One region of the Gordonia sp. PP30 genome, then DNA from elsewhere that is predicted to be linked to it. Evidence: predicted binding sites of a transcription regulator. Region 1 holds the regulator's gene; the other holds the start of a gene.
What was found. Region 1 encodes LexA, which represses DNA repair genes until DNA is damaged. Its sites were predicted from a motif close to CGAACANNTGTTCG; they were not measured.
Positions count from the first base shown of each region.

Region 1 (6,381 bases):
ACCAGCGCTGGACCGACGACACCATCGGTGCCCTTCCGGAGCGCATCGATGCCACCGTCGCAGGTCAGCCGGTGGTCACCTACCCGACCCTGCGCCCGGCCGGGGCCGGAGTCCGGGTGGTCGACGCGACCAGCCCCACCGCGCGGGACGCCGGGATCCGCGCCGGGGCGCAGGTGTTGCTGGAGAACACGATCAGCCCGCTGACCAAGAAGATCGCGAACACGCTGCCGCCCGGCGAACGACTCGCCCTCAGCCAGAGCCCGTACCGGCGGGCGGACGACCTGTTCGCCGACTGCACCCGCCGGGCGATCACAGATGCCCTGGCCGGTGAACCGGGCGTGGCCGCGATCCGCACGCCCGCGGATTTCGCCGCGCTCACGCAGCGGCTGTCACCGGCCGTCCGCGCCGCCGCACCCGACTACTTCACCGTCGCCGCGGCGGCTCTCGCCGAGACCGCCCCGCTGCGCCGGGCGATCGACGCGCGCAGCGGCTCGGTCGCCGCCGACGACGTCGCCGAGCAGCTGGCGCACCTCGTGTACGACGGCTTCGTCCGCGACACCGCGCTGACTCACCTGCGTCATCTGCCCCGCTATCTCAGGGCCGCTCGTGCCCGGCTGGAGGCGCTACCCGGTTCGGCGTCCCGGGACGCGACCGGTCTCGACGCCGTCGACCGGGTGATCGCGCACTGGAATCAGCGTCTCGCACAGGTCCCGGCGCACCGCCAGGATGCGCTGAACGACCTGGCGCACTGGATGATCGAAGAACTCCGCGTCAGCCTCTTCGCCCAGCAGCTGGGCACCGCGGGGCCGGTGTCGGAGAAGCGTGTGATCAAGGCGCTCGACGCGTTCACCTGACCGTCGCGCGGAACCCTCGAGGGCCGGGTGTCAGGCGACGGGCTGCTTGCGGCCCGCGCGGAGATCGTCGATCTCGCGCTGGAAGTCGTCGGCCGACTCGAACGATCGGTACACCGACGCGAACCGCAGGTACGCGACCTCGTCGAGGTCGCGCAGCGGGCCGAGGATGGCCAGGCCGACCTCATTGCTGGGGATCTCGGCGGAACCGGATGCGCGCACCGTGTCCTCCACCGCCGCAGCGAGTTTCGCGAGCGCATCCTCGTCGACCTGGCGGCCCTGACAGGCGCGGCGGACGCCCTTCATCACCTTCTCGCGGCTGAAGGGCTCGGATACACCGTTGCGCTTGACCACGGCGAGCACCGCCGACTCGACCGTGGTGAATCGGCGGCCGCACGCACCGCACGACCGGCGCCGCCGGATCGCCAGACCGTCGTCGGAGGCGCGCGAATCGACTACTCGGGTGTCGTCGTTCTTGCAGAACGGGCATCGCATGCCCTCAGCGTACCCGCCGCGCATCCCGATCCCACGCGCGTTCAGCGGTATGCGGGAACCACGAGCGCCTGACCCGGGCGCAGCCCGGTGCCGTCCAGCCCGTTCAGGTTCCGCACCGTGGCGATCACCGACTCGGCGGGCAGCTCGGGGGCGATCCGCTCGGCGAGCGACGACAGCGATTCCCCGCTGCGCACGTGCACGACCTGCGTCGCCGCCGGTGTCCCGGTGGCCGCGCTCTGGTAGTCGTGCCCGGCGACGCCCATCACCGCGGCGATCAGCGCCACCGCCAGCCCGGCCAGCACCCCGGCCGCCCAGCGCCGACGGCTGCCGGCGGTCCGCCGCGCCGGCGCCGAGGACGGCCGCGCGGTCGTGGCCGGAGTGTTCGAACCGGCGCTCGCCACGCCCGGGATCCGGACACGTTCCCGGCGCTCCGGGATGTTCGATCGAGCAGCGGCGGGCACCGTGCGCGGCACTCCGGTGCGGCTCTGCGGGCTGCGTCCGGTCGGCCGGCACGTCGGTGCGGCCTGCACCGCACGACGGACGCGCGTACCGACGACGATCGGAACATCGCAGGTCATGGTCACCGACGCGGCCGTTCCGGCGGCTCGGCGGTCACGGTCCTTCAGCAATGCGGTCATCGTTAACTCCCATCGTTCGTATGTTCGATGAACTCTTGTTCGACAGTTAACACCATGGGTCCGACAACCGTCCCGACACGTCGAACAATTGTTTGAGTTCTGTGACCTAGTCGACTAGATTGGGGATCACCGACGAGGAAAGGAACCTCAGATGACCGACGGACCGCAGAACACGTCGAACGTCGACCCGCTGCTGTCGACGGCGACCCTGGAGGCCTCACTGACCCAGCGCCAGCGCGAGGTCCTGGAGTACATCCGCTCGTCCGTCCGGGAGCGCGGCTACCCGCCGAGCATCCGGGAGATCGGCGAGGCCGTGGGACTCACCTCGACGTCGTCGGTCGCCCACCAACTGCGAACCCTGGAGCGGCGCGGGCTGCTCAAGCGCGATCCGCACCGGCCGCGCGCGGTGAACGTCCGCGACGACCATCGTCCCCCGCCGCCGGGCGACGCGGCCGGTGACGAGCCGGGTATGCCGTCACCGGCGTTCGTTCCGGTCCTCGGCCGCATCGCCGCCGGTGGTCCGATCCTCGCCGAGCAGGCCGTCGAGGACGTCTTCCCGCTGCCCAAGGAGCTGGTCGGCGAGGGTTCCCTGTTCCTGCTGCGGGTGGTCGGCGAGTCCATGATCGACGCCGCGATCTGCGACGGCGACTGGGTGGTGGTGCGCCAGCAGAACGTGGCCGAGCAGGGCGACATCGTCGCCGCCATGATCGACGGCGAGGCCACCGTGAAGACCTTCAAGCGGGTCGACGGTCACGTCTGGCTGATGCCCCACAACGAGCACTTCGAGCCGATCCCCGGTGACGACGCCGCCATTCTCGGCAAGGTCGTGACCGTGCTGCGGCGCATCTGATCCGGACATCCACACCGCGCCCGGCGGTCCTACAGAGCGATCGACTCCCCCGTTCGGGTCCACCGCTGGTTCTCGCAGAGATTCGACCGCACGACCTTCACGTCCGCACAGCCGGGCAGCGCCGGTAGCGCGGCCTTCATCGTCTCGATCAGCCCCTCCGGCAGGAGCGGGCTCAATGAGATCCGGTTGATCCAGCCTCGCTCGATCGGCATGTGGTGCACCGGCGGCCCGTCACCGCTCCCGAGGTGGACGATGCGGAACTCGTTCTCGTCGCGAAAACCGTGCCGTTTGACGAACGGCAGATCGTCGGCCGTCAGCCGGGAGTCGCCGGCCTCTTCCTCGATCTCGTCCAGGGTGAGGTAGCGGACCGGACCGGACGCGTAGGCCGGGTCGCCTGCGATGCCCGCCAGCAGTTTCGCTTTGCTGATCTCGAGCCGCACGCCGTCCGTGCCGCCGGCGAAGACGCCCCAGTGGTGATAGGTCTCCGTGGACTGGGTGAAGCACGCGACGCTGACGCGAGACGAACCCTTCAGTGCGCAGTAGTGATCCATGAACCCGCTGTCGTTCCGGTCGACCCAGGTGCGCGGGCTGAGCAGTGTGACGCGCTCATTCAGCAGGACGTCGATCGCGTTGGAGAGCGTCGTGTACCGCTTCAGGATCGTCGGCTCGTAGACGACGTCGCTCATCGTCAGCCGAGTACCGCCCGCGCCGCCTCCCGGGCCGAGGCCGTGCTGTCGGCGGCCACCGCGGCCTGCGCGGCCGCCCGGCACTGATCCAGGGTCACCGTGCTCAGCTTGAGCCCCACCGCGGGTGCCGCGGCCGGGGCCGACGACAGCGAGGTGACGCCGAGACCCACCAGCACGCACGCGAGCAGCGGATCGGCGGCGGCCTCGCCGCACACGCCCACCTGCTTGTCCTGCTCGGTACCGGCGGCACCCACGCGCTCGATCAGCGCGAGGACGGCGGGCTGCCAGGGATCGGTCAGCGATGCCAGTTCCGGCGACATCCGGTCGGCGGCCATCGTGTACTGGGTCAGGTCGTTGGTGCCGATGGACACGAAGTCGACCTCGGCGAGGATCTGGCCCGCCATCACCGCGGCCGACGGCACCTCGACCATCACACCCGGGATCATTCCGCGCTCGCGCACCAGCGCCGCGAACTCGCGCGCCTCGGCCACCGTGGCGATCATCGGCGCCATCACCCACGGGACCACCGTGGTGCCCTCGGCGGCCGCGGCCAGCGCCTCCAGCTGGTGCGCGCGGATCTCCGGATTCGACAGGATGATCCGGTTGCCGCGCACCCCCATCGCCGGATTCGGCTCGTCCGGGTGCGTCACGAACTTCAGCGGCTTGTCCGAGCCGGCATCGAGCGTCCGGATCACCACCTTGTCGCCGTCGAACGCGTCGATCACCTCGCGGTAGAGCGACGTCTGCTCGGCGACCGAGGGCTCGTCCGGACGGTCCAGGAAGGCCAGTTCGGTGCGGAACAGCCCGACGCCCTCGAGCACTCCGAGGTCGGCGGCCGCCCGGGCCGACACGCCGTCGGCCACGTTGGCCAGGATCAGCACCCGGTGACCGTCCGCGGTCTGTCCGGGACCGCGCCAGGCGGCTGCCGCGGCAGCGGTCTCCTTCGACGACGCGACCGCCGCGGTGACTGCCGCCTCGTCCGGGTCGAGGCCGACCACTCCGCGCTCGCCGTCGACGAAAGCCAGTGCGCCCGTGGGGATCTCGCCGAGATCGGCGATCGCCACGACGCAGGGGATGCCGAGCTGCCGCGCGATGATCGCGGTGTGGCTCGACGGTCCGCCGAGGCGGGTCGCGAGGGCGATCACCCGCTGCGGATCGAGCCCCGCGGTGTCGGCGGGCGCCAGGTCGTCGGCGCACAGGATCGACGGCCGGTCCGGCGTCGGAATGCCCGGTTCGGGCAGGCCGAGGATCTCGGCCACCACGCGGTCACGGATGTCGTTCAGATCGGTCACCCGCTCGGCCATGAGGCCGCCGAGCTTGGTGAACATCGCCGCGATCTGCTCGATCGCCGCGACCGTGGCCGCCGCCGCCGGCGTACCGCCGGCGATGAGCTTGGTCGCCGCGCCGATCCAGGCCCGGTCCTTGGCCAGCGCGGCCGTCGCCGCGAGCACTTCGGCCGAACTGCCGGTGCTCGCCGAGGCCCGCGCCGAGAACCGTTCGGCGACGGTGTTCGCCGCGGTCGTGAACCGTTCCTCTTCGGCGGAGCGCTGGGCTTCGTCGATCACCGCCGTCGCGTCGATGTCGAACTCCGGCGTCTCGGCGGGCCGGATCACCGGACCGTACGCGAGCCCGTGCACCACGGGTGTCCCCCGCACCACCGTCGTCGCCCCGAAATCCTCCGCTGCCATCGCGTCCACCTCATTCATGTGACAGAGATTACAGAAGCCGCTTGACGAGTCAACGCATACACAAGTAAACAAAGACATAACCAAACGGGATTGGGAACTCAGCCCCTCTTTCGAGGACTCTACTCAGGACGGCACGGTGTACGCGGAAGAACGCCAGCAGGCCATTGCGAGCGAAGTACGGGCGCGCGGCCGCGTCGCGGTCGCCGAGCTGGCGACCCGGTTCGACGTCACCGGCGAGACGGTGCGCCGCGACCTCGGAGTCCTCGCCGAACAGGGCGTGGTCCTGCGGGTCCACGGCGGAGCGGTGCGGCCGGACGTGATGACCGTCGGCGAGCCCGACCTCGCCCAGCGCGAGCAGTCCCGGCTCGCCGAGAAGACCGCGATCGGGGCCGCCGCGCAGCGTTTCCTCCCACCGTCCGGCGGTTCGGTGATCTTCGACGCCGGGACCACCACGCTGCGCGCCGCGCTCGCCCTGCCCGCCGACCGCGACCTGTCGGTGGTGACCAACGCCCTGCCGCTCGCCGCCCACCTGTCGACCCTGCCGCGCTGCGACGTGACCTTCGCCGGGGGCCGCGTGCGCGGCAAGACGCAGGCGACCGTCGGCGCCACCACCATCGACTTCTTCCGCGGACTGCGCGCCTCGCTCGCCTTCATCGGCACCAACGGCCTCAGTGTCGCCCACGGGCTGTCCACGCCCGATCCCGACGAGGCCGCCGCGAAACGGGCGATGATCGCGGCGGCCAATCAGGTGGTGGTCCTGGCCGACTCCTCGAAGTTCAATCGCGAGGATCTGGTGAGCTTCGGCGCGCTCTGCGACGTCGACGCCGTCGTCACCGATACCGGGATCGACGACACCTTCCTCGCCGACCTGCGAGCCCTCGACATCGAAGTGGTGATCTCATGATCGTGACCGTGACGGCCAACCCCAGCGTCGACCGCACGCTCCAGCTGCCGGGACCGCTTCAGCGCGGCGAGGTGCAGCGGGTCACCTCGGTGCGCGACCAGCCGGGCGGCAAGGGCATCAACGTCGCCCGCGTCATCGGCGAGGCCGGCCTGGACGCACTCGCCCTGCTGCCCGCCCGCGCCGGCGACACGCTGCTCGGCCAGCTCGACGAGGTGGCGCTCGACTACCGGTGCGTCTCGATCGACGGCCAGGTGCGCGTCAACCTCACC
Region 1 is NZ_CP095864.1:2,411,622-2,418,002, forward strand. Features, by position in the region: gene hrpA (ATP-dependent RNA helicase HrpA) at 1-854, shown strand, start outside; gene nrdR (transcriptional regulator NrdR) at 885-1,346, opposite strand; gene MYK68_RS11120 (LysM peptidoglycan-binding domain-containing protein) at 1,388-1,984, opposite strand; gene lexA (transcriptional repressor LexA) at 2,136-2,834, shown strand; gene MYK68_RS11130 (DUF2971 domain-containing protein) at 2,864-3,520, opposite strand; gene MYK68_RS11135 (phosphoenolpyruvate--protein phosphotransferase) at 3,523-5,226, opposite strand; gene MYK68_RS11140 (DeoR/GlpR family DNA-binding transcription regulator) at 5,345-6,112, shown strand; gene MYK68_RS11145 (1-phosphofructokinase family hexose kinase) at 6,109-6,381, shown strand, end outside.

Region 2 (6,381 bases), 240 kb from region 1:
GGCCTGACCCGGCTCGCCGACGGCATCCGGGCGACCGGCGCGGTGTCGTCGATCCAGCTGCAGCACGGCGGCCGTCGCGCCGACGGTGCGCTCGGCCCGGTCGTCGCGCCGTGGGATGACCCCGCCAAGGGCGCCACCGCCTTGACCACCGGCGGAGTCGAGCAGGTGGTGGCCGACTTCGCCGCGGCCGCCGCCCTGGCCGAACGCGCCGGTTTCGACGGTGCCGAGATCCACGGTGCGCACGGCTACCTGCTCGCCCAGTTCCTGGACGCGCGCAACAACCAGCGCACCGATCGCTACGGCGGAAGCGCCGAGAACCGGCGCCGGGTGATTCTCGAGGTGATCGACGCCGTCCGCGGCGCCACCGGTCCCGACTTCCAGCTCGGTCTGCGGCTGTCGCCCGAGCGCTACGGGATTCCGCTCGGCGACGCCGTCGCGCTGGCCCGCGACGTGCTCGGCGCGGCCCGGATCGACTATCTGGACCTGTCGCTCTGGGACGCCTTCAAGGCGCCCGCCGAGCCCGAGTACGCCCGCACCACCCTGCTGTCGCATTTCACGCGGCTGCCGCGGGGCGACGTGCGGCTCGGCGCGGCGGGCAAGATCCTGTCCGCCGCCGACGCGGCCGCGATCACCGCGCGGTGCGCCGACTTCGCGCTGATCGGGACCGCGGCGATCATCCACCACGATTTCGCGGCCCGCGCACTCGCCGATCCGGGGTTCGTCTCCGACCCGCAGCCGGTCTCGGCGCAGCGCCTGTGCGACGAATCCGTCGGCCCGGCGTTCCTCGAGTACCTCTCGACCGGCTGGGACGACTTCGTCGCCTGACCGGGCCCGCCGGTCAGGCGGGACCGAATCCGAAGCTGAGCGCCACCAGCACGACCCCGATGATCACCCCGATGATCCCGGTGACGATCGCGATGTGTGCCGCGCCGAGGTACGTGCTCTGGCCGGACCGGGTGATCTTCTCCCGGCTGAGGAAGCCGAGGACGATCGCCACCAGCCCGACGAACGGCGCGACGATCGGGATCCAGAACAGCGCGACCGAGGCGATGCCGAGGATCGCCGCGACGGTGGCGAGATTGCGGTTGGCGACGGCGGTGGACGAATCTGCGGTCATGGGATGTTCCCCCCTGTGGGACTACCGGGTGATATTTCGGGTACGAGACTAGATGATTGATTTCCCGGTGTCGACGATCGACATGGCAGCCCCGGATCATGCGCGAGACAGGAGCAGGAATCATACCTGGCCTGGTGATCACGGTCCTCGATGAGGACCATCAACAAGGTAGCGGAGGCGGCGCTCGGGATCGCGGTTTGCCGGCCGGGTCGCTGCCGGTGAACGCGCACGTCCGGCGGCCGGGCCACCGTGGTGGTGGTCAGGCCGCCAGATGCTTGCCGAGGAGGCGTTCGACCCTGGATTCGGAGTCGGGCTCGGCTCCGGGCGGGTCGGTGTCGCCGAGGCGGTGGTTGACCGTCGGTGGCGGGGAGCGGTCTTCGGCCGGGAGGTCCGGTCCGGTGCGGAGTTTGTCGGGGTGGAACAGGGGGTTGACGATCCACGGTCCGGCTCGGCCGGCGGGGCGCCAGCCGACGCGGCCTTTGTCGGGGCCGTCGGTGAGGACGGTGGATTCCCAGTCCCCGGGTTGTGTGCCGTTCCAGCGGTTATGTGTGCCGCAGGCGCCGCCGAGGTGGTCGGCGTCGGTGGGTCCGCCGTGCTGCCAGTCGGGCATGTGGTGCATCTCGCATTGGGCGAACGGGCGGGTGCAGCCCGGGGCAGTGCAGCCGCGGTCGCGGGCGAACAGGGTGAGTCGTTGTGCGCGGGAGGCGAGGCGGTGGGCGCGGCCGAGGTAGAGGGGCTGCCCGGTGGCCTTGGCGAACACGGCCAGGTACGGGACGGCGTTCGCGGCGATCGTCACCAGGTCCGATACGGGGATGCGGGTGCCGGTGGTGGTCCAGGCGATCCCGGCGTGGCGGGCCAGGTCCTCATCGGTCACGGTGACCACGATCTGATTCCGCAGACTGTCGGGCTTGGCGAAGGAGAACTGGGCGTTGGCCCACGCCAACAGTGCGAGGAGAGCGTCGTGCTGGCGGCGGCCCAGCAGCCGGTCATCGCGTTCGGCCGCGGCAGCCAGCACGGCCGGGTCCAGGCCGGGCTGATCGGCGGCGCCGTAGGGGGAGTCGGGATCGTCGGGGTTGTTCATGCCGGGGGCGGCCCATCCGGTGAACACGACCTCGAACTCCGCGCGCAGTTGTGGTGTCATCCGGGCCTGGACCGCGGTCATCAACTGGCGGTCCTGGGCGCAGAGCCGGAATTTGGCTTGCTCGGCCCGGTCCTGATCGTCGGTGAGGGTGCCGTCGGGGTCGAGGTGTGCCAGGATCCGGTTGCCGACCATCAGCACCCCGCCCGGGTTGAGGGTGCGGGCGGCGTCGGCGAGCATGGCCTCGGCCTTCGCCCGCTCGGCGGGGTCGACAGCGGACGGGATCTTGTCCATCACCTCCTCGATCACCGACACGTGCGTCTCACCGATCGCCCCGTCGGCGACCGCGGCCGCGGTCGCCGGGAACTTCGGATCCAGACGCTCACCGGTCATCGCGGTGAACCGGCCGATCGAGGCCGCCACCACCCGGCGCCTCCGGGACTCGCCCTCCCCGATACGCAGGCCCTGGGTGAGCAACTGGTGCACGGTGCTGTAACCCGCCCGCTGGCAGGCGCCGCGGTCGGAGATCTCCACAAGCAGCGCCGCATCCACCCCGACACCAGTGCGGCGGGCCCGCTCCCGCGATTCGAGTAGATCCAGCAGCCCGTCCTCGGACAGCGCGCCCCACGGCGCTCCGGCCAGCGATTCCTCGACCGCCACGCTCACCGCGACCAGCTCGGCGGGCGACAGGCCGGCCAAGACGCCGCGGGCGTCGAACGTGTCGTCGCTCATCGCGGCCCCTTTCCTGCCGATGGCGGATAGTTCTTCTCCTACCTCAGGATAGCGCACACTATGTTGTGAATACAATAGTTTAGTAGAACTTATTTTCGAGTAGATCGAGTGCGGTTAGCCTGCACGACATTCTCACCGGCACAACGGGATCGGCTGATCTCGTCGCCGCGATCTGCCATCAGGACAACATCGGTGCCATAGCCGATTTTCACTGCCCGCCTACGACCACTGACACCGGCAATCAATCATCTAGTGTCGCGTGTCGTTAGCTAGTTTTCGGTTGGGCTCTCGCGCCACGCGCGTGCGATCGTGGCGTTGCCGACCCCGAGATGACCGGCGAGCAGCCGTGAGGACAAGTGCGTGACCCCGTACTTTTTCGGCGGCGGCATCAACCTGGCCGACACGATGCTGGCGTGATCGATGTGCTGCCGGGGCCGTCCGGGCCGATCAGCATCGAGCAGGCCGGCCATCCCGTCGTGCAGGTACCGGTTTCGCCACTTGCGGACCGTCGGGATCGACACCCGACGACTTCGCTGATATGCGAGTTCGCCCGCCCGTCAGCAGCCAGCGCCACGATCGGGGCCCTCCTCGCCAAGCTAGTCGGCGTCCAGGTCGATCGCAGCAATCGATCAAGCTCCACATCATCGCCCTCACGCAGTTCCAGTGCCGGGGCCGGAGAATTCGCCAAAACGCATTTCTCGCAACCCCGAACAGAACAATAATTAACGACGCGAGACACTGGGCCAGCCCCACGCCAGCTGGCCGCTGGCACTCCGGATTCTCCTGAGTCAGTGCAATTAGCTATCTGGGTAGGAGACCTTGGTGGTCGCCGCGAGGCGGAACACCCAATCGCGCAGTACTTCCCTAGTGTCCTTGCTGGATAGGTCAGTCTTTGGATCAAACCAATTCGGTGCGCGATTTGTTCGCTGAGTGGGACGATCATAAATTTCAAATAGGACCGCCGGCAAGCCCCGCTTCATATATGCAGTCGGACCAGAATTGACCGCGTCCGAGCCTCCGTATACAGGACGGCGGTGGTTCCACGAGGCTAGGAGATGATCGGAGCGCGCGAGGACGCATTCAACGTACGGGTCGTGAAGGCGCAAAGTGACCGGAACCAGCGCCTTGGATAGAGTAGCAACGTCGAACTGATGATAGGCAACGCCATATGTACGATCGGGACTAGCGCCGGTTGCCCCACCGCCCCTATTTATGGAAAAGACATCCTCAGACACACTGGATTTGACTCGGACTTCAGTATCAGGCACCCGCCCTGCTCCTTGGAATTCCTGCTCCAGGATTGACCCCTCCCCTAGGTTCTGGCAGTCGACTTGTAGGCCGTGTCCTCCGGCACGCGAAGAACGAAGTGCACCAAGAAATTCTGGCAGCCAAAGCGATCCGTCCTTTGCCAGACGCCACGGGGCTACCCCGCTCTTACCGACGAAACTTGCGCTAGCCGTGAATCCAAGCGTCCAGGCCGGCACCACTTCGCTTTCTGAGCTGATTCTCAGTTCAAATTGTCGACTTGAACCGAAGCGGGCGCGCTGGCGCGCGAACGATATGCTGACGTCGGCCACCGTGGTGTCGGCTGGAACTCGCTGCACACTTAGGAACTCGGCCGCATGTTGAAGGTCCTGCTCGAACTCCCTAACGACTTCTTCGCACCTTCGATGGAACCGCACATCCTGCCTGTCAGCTTCGCGAGCAGCCGCACCACGCTGCGCCGCTCCCTTGGCGTACTCCTCGTTGAACCTATTCACTGACACCACTCCACTCCATCTTCTTGGTTAGCCTGCCTCGCCCGCCCGCCCAGAATCAAGTCATCGAATCTTCACACTGGTGGCGCGCCGCCACCCCGGTCCCGGTACGGGCGCCGCCCGGCGTAATCGGCCGCTATGGGCGGTACCGAGGATGCCGGAGATCTCGGCGATACTCGCGAGCACATGGTCCGGATGCTGCGCGGTCAGCGTGTCGAGGCCGGGTCTGTCCGGTGAGGACGCCGACCGCGGTCTCGCCGGCGGCCAGCATCGCGGAGACGTCGTGCGTGCCGCAGCGCTCCATCGCACGGAAGATCATGCACGGGGCCGGCCGGTGCATCACCGGTGGTGACCACGGCGTCGAGCAGCATCCCGGTGTCGATCCAGGCCACGCTGATCGCCTCGGCGATGGCTGTCGCCGTCGGCATCTGGGGGCTCCGGCCGCCCGCTCGGCGCTGCCGAAGCTGCGGGCGATCTTCGACGCCGCCTATCACGTCCCGGTGGCCGTGACCTCGGTGGTGATCGGCATGGCCGTCTTACCGGACAGTCCCCGATGCGCGGCCGGCGGCAGTAGATCCCGTCGTCGCAGCGCCTGCGGGAAGGAGTCGTCGGATACCTGTGATTCTCTTTGCGGCCGCGCGCCGGATGGTGTCGCGGCTCATCATCGTGCGCCGGCGGCGAGCTTGCGCGCTGACCAAGCCACGAGACTCGTTGCCGTCTGGTCTCCGTCCTCCGCCGGGTGCAGATACATCTTGTGGACGTGGCTGTGGTTCGCAGCGTGCATATCGCCCTGACCTGACTCGTGCCACTTTAGTGCCCTGCTGACTCTCGGAGCTTGGCGACGATGTCGGCGGCGTCGCCCTCGAGCGGTGTTTCGGCCATGACGTGCTGGCCGCGGATCCGGATCATGACATCCCGGACTGGGCGTAGCGCGGTGATGATGCGTTTGATCGAGTAGCCGGAAGTCTCGGTCAGGTGTCGGGTGACTGCGAGTGCGGCGAACACGATTGTCAGGTGTGCCTCGATCGAGTCACGCTCGTGATGGAACATCGGCCGCGCTTTCAGGTCGGTCTTGGCCATCCGAAACGACGCCTCGACCTTGAACAGATCATGATAGGCGGCCATGACCTTGTCACCAGCGAGTTTCTCAGTGGAGATGCTGGTGACGTAGCCCTTCAGCCCGAGGTACTCGCGGGCCTTCTCCACGGCATCCCAGTTCACGCCGGGTCGGGTGCCGAGGGAGACGAACCGGTCCTTCTTCGGCGGCCGTCGTCCTTCGGCGATGTCTTGCGCGCGCTCGATCTGCTTGTTGAGGGTGATGTTGTCGCGGCGTTCGCGGGCCCGCGAGTAGTGCCACACGACGCGCCGAGTCCGCTTCGCCTGGCCGGTTCCCATCTCCCGGGTGGTCTCGACGGTGGCGCCATCGGCGAAGAAGTTCCCGACCCGGTCGTAGTGGTCGGCCAGATCCCTTGGGGCTGAACCGGTTCGGGATCCGACGATGAAGTCGAACCCGGCTTCCTCGAGCGCGTTGAGGTTCGCTGCCGAGAGCATGCCGGCGTCAGCGACAACGACCACGTCGGCTCGTCCGTGCCGTTCGCGGAACCCGTTCAACACAGGAAGCAGGGTCGTCGTCTCACCGCGGTTGCCGGCGAAGGCGTGTACTTCCAGCGGGAACCCGGTCGGGTCGACCAACAACC
Region 2 is NZ_CP095864.1:2,175,077-2,181,457, forward strand. Features, by position in the region: gene MYK68_RS10010 (oxidoreductase) at 1-825, shown strand, start outside; gene MYK68_RS10015 (DUF6223 family protein) at 839-1,117, opposite strand; gene MYK68_RS10020 (HNH endonuclease signature motif containing protein) at 1,377-2,927, opposite strand; gene MYK68_RS10025 (helix-turn-helix domain-containing protein) at 3,197-3,448, opposite strand; gene MYK68_RS10030 (hypothetical protein) at 4,550-4,690, shown strand; gene MYK68_RS10035 (IS1634 family transposase) at 5,495-6,381, opposite strand, start outside.
Region 2: MYK68_RS10020 (HNH endonuclease signature motif containing protein) is a predicted target of LexA. The motif match lies at 3,012-3,025, and genes of this name have one in related genera.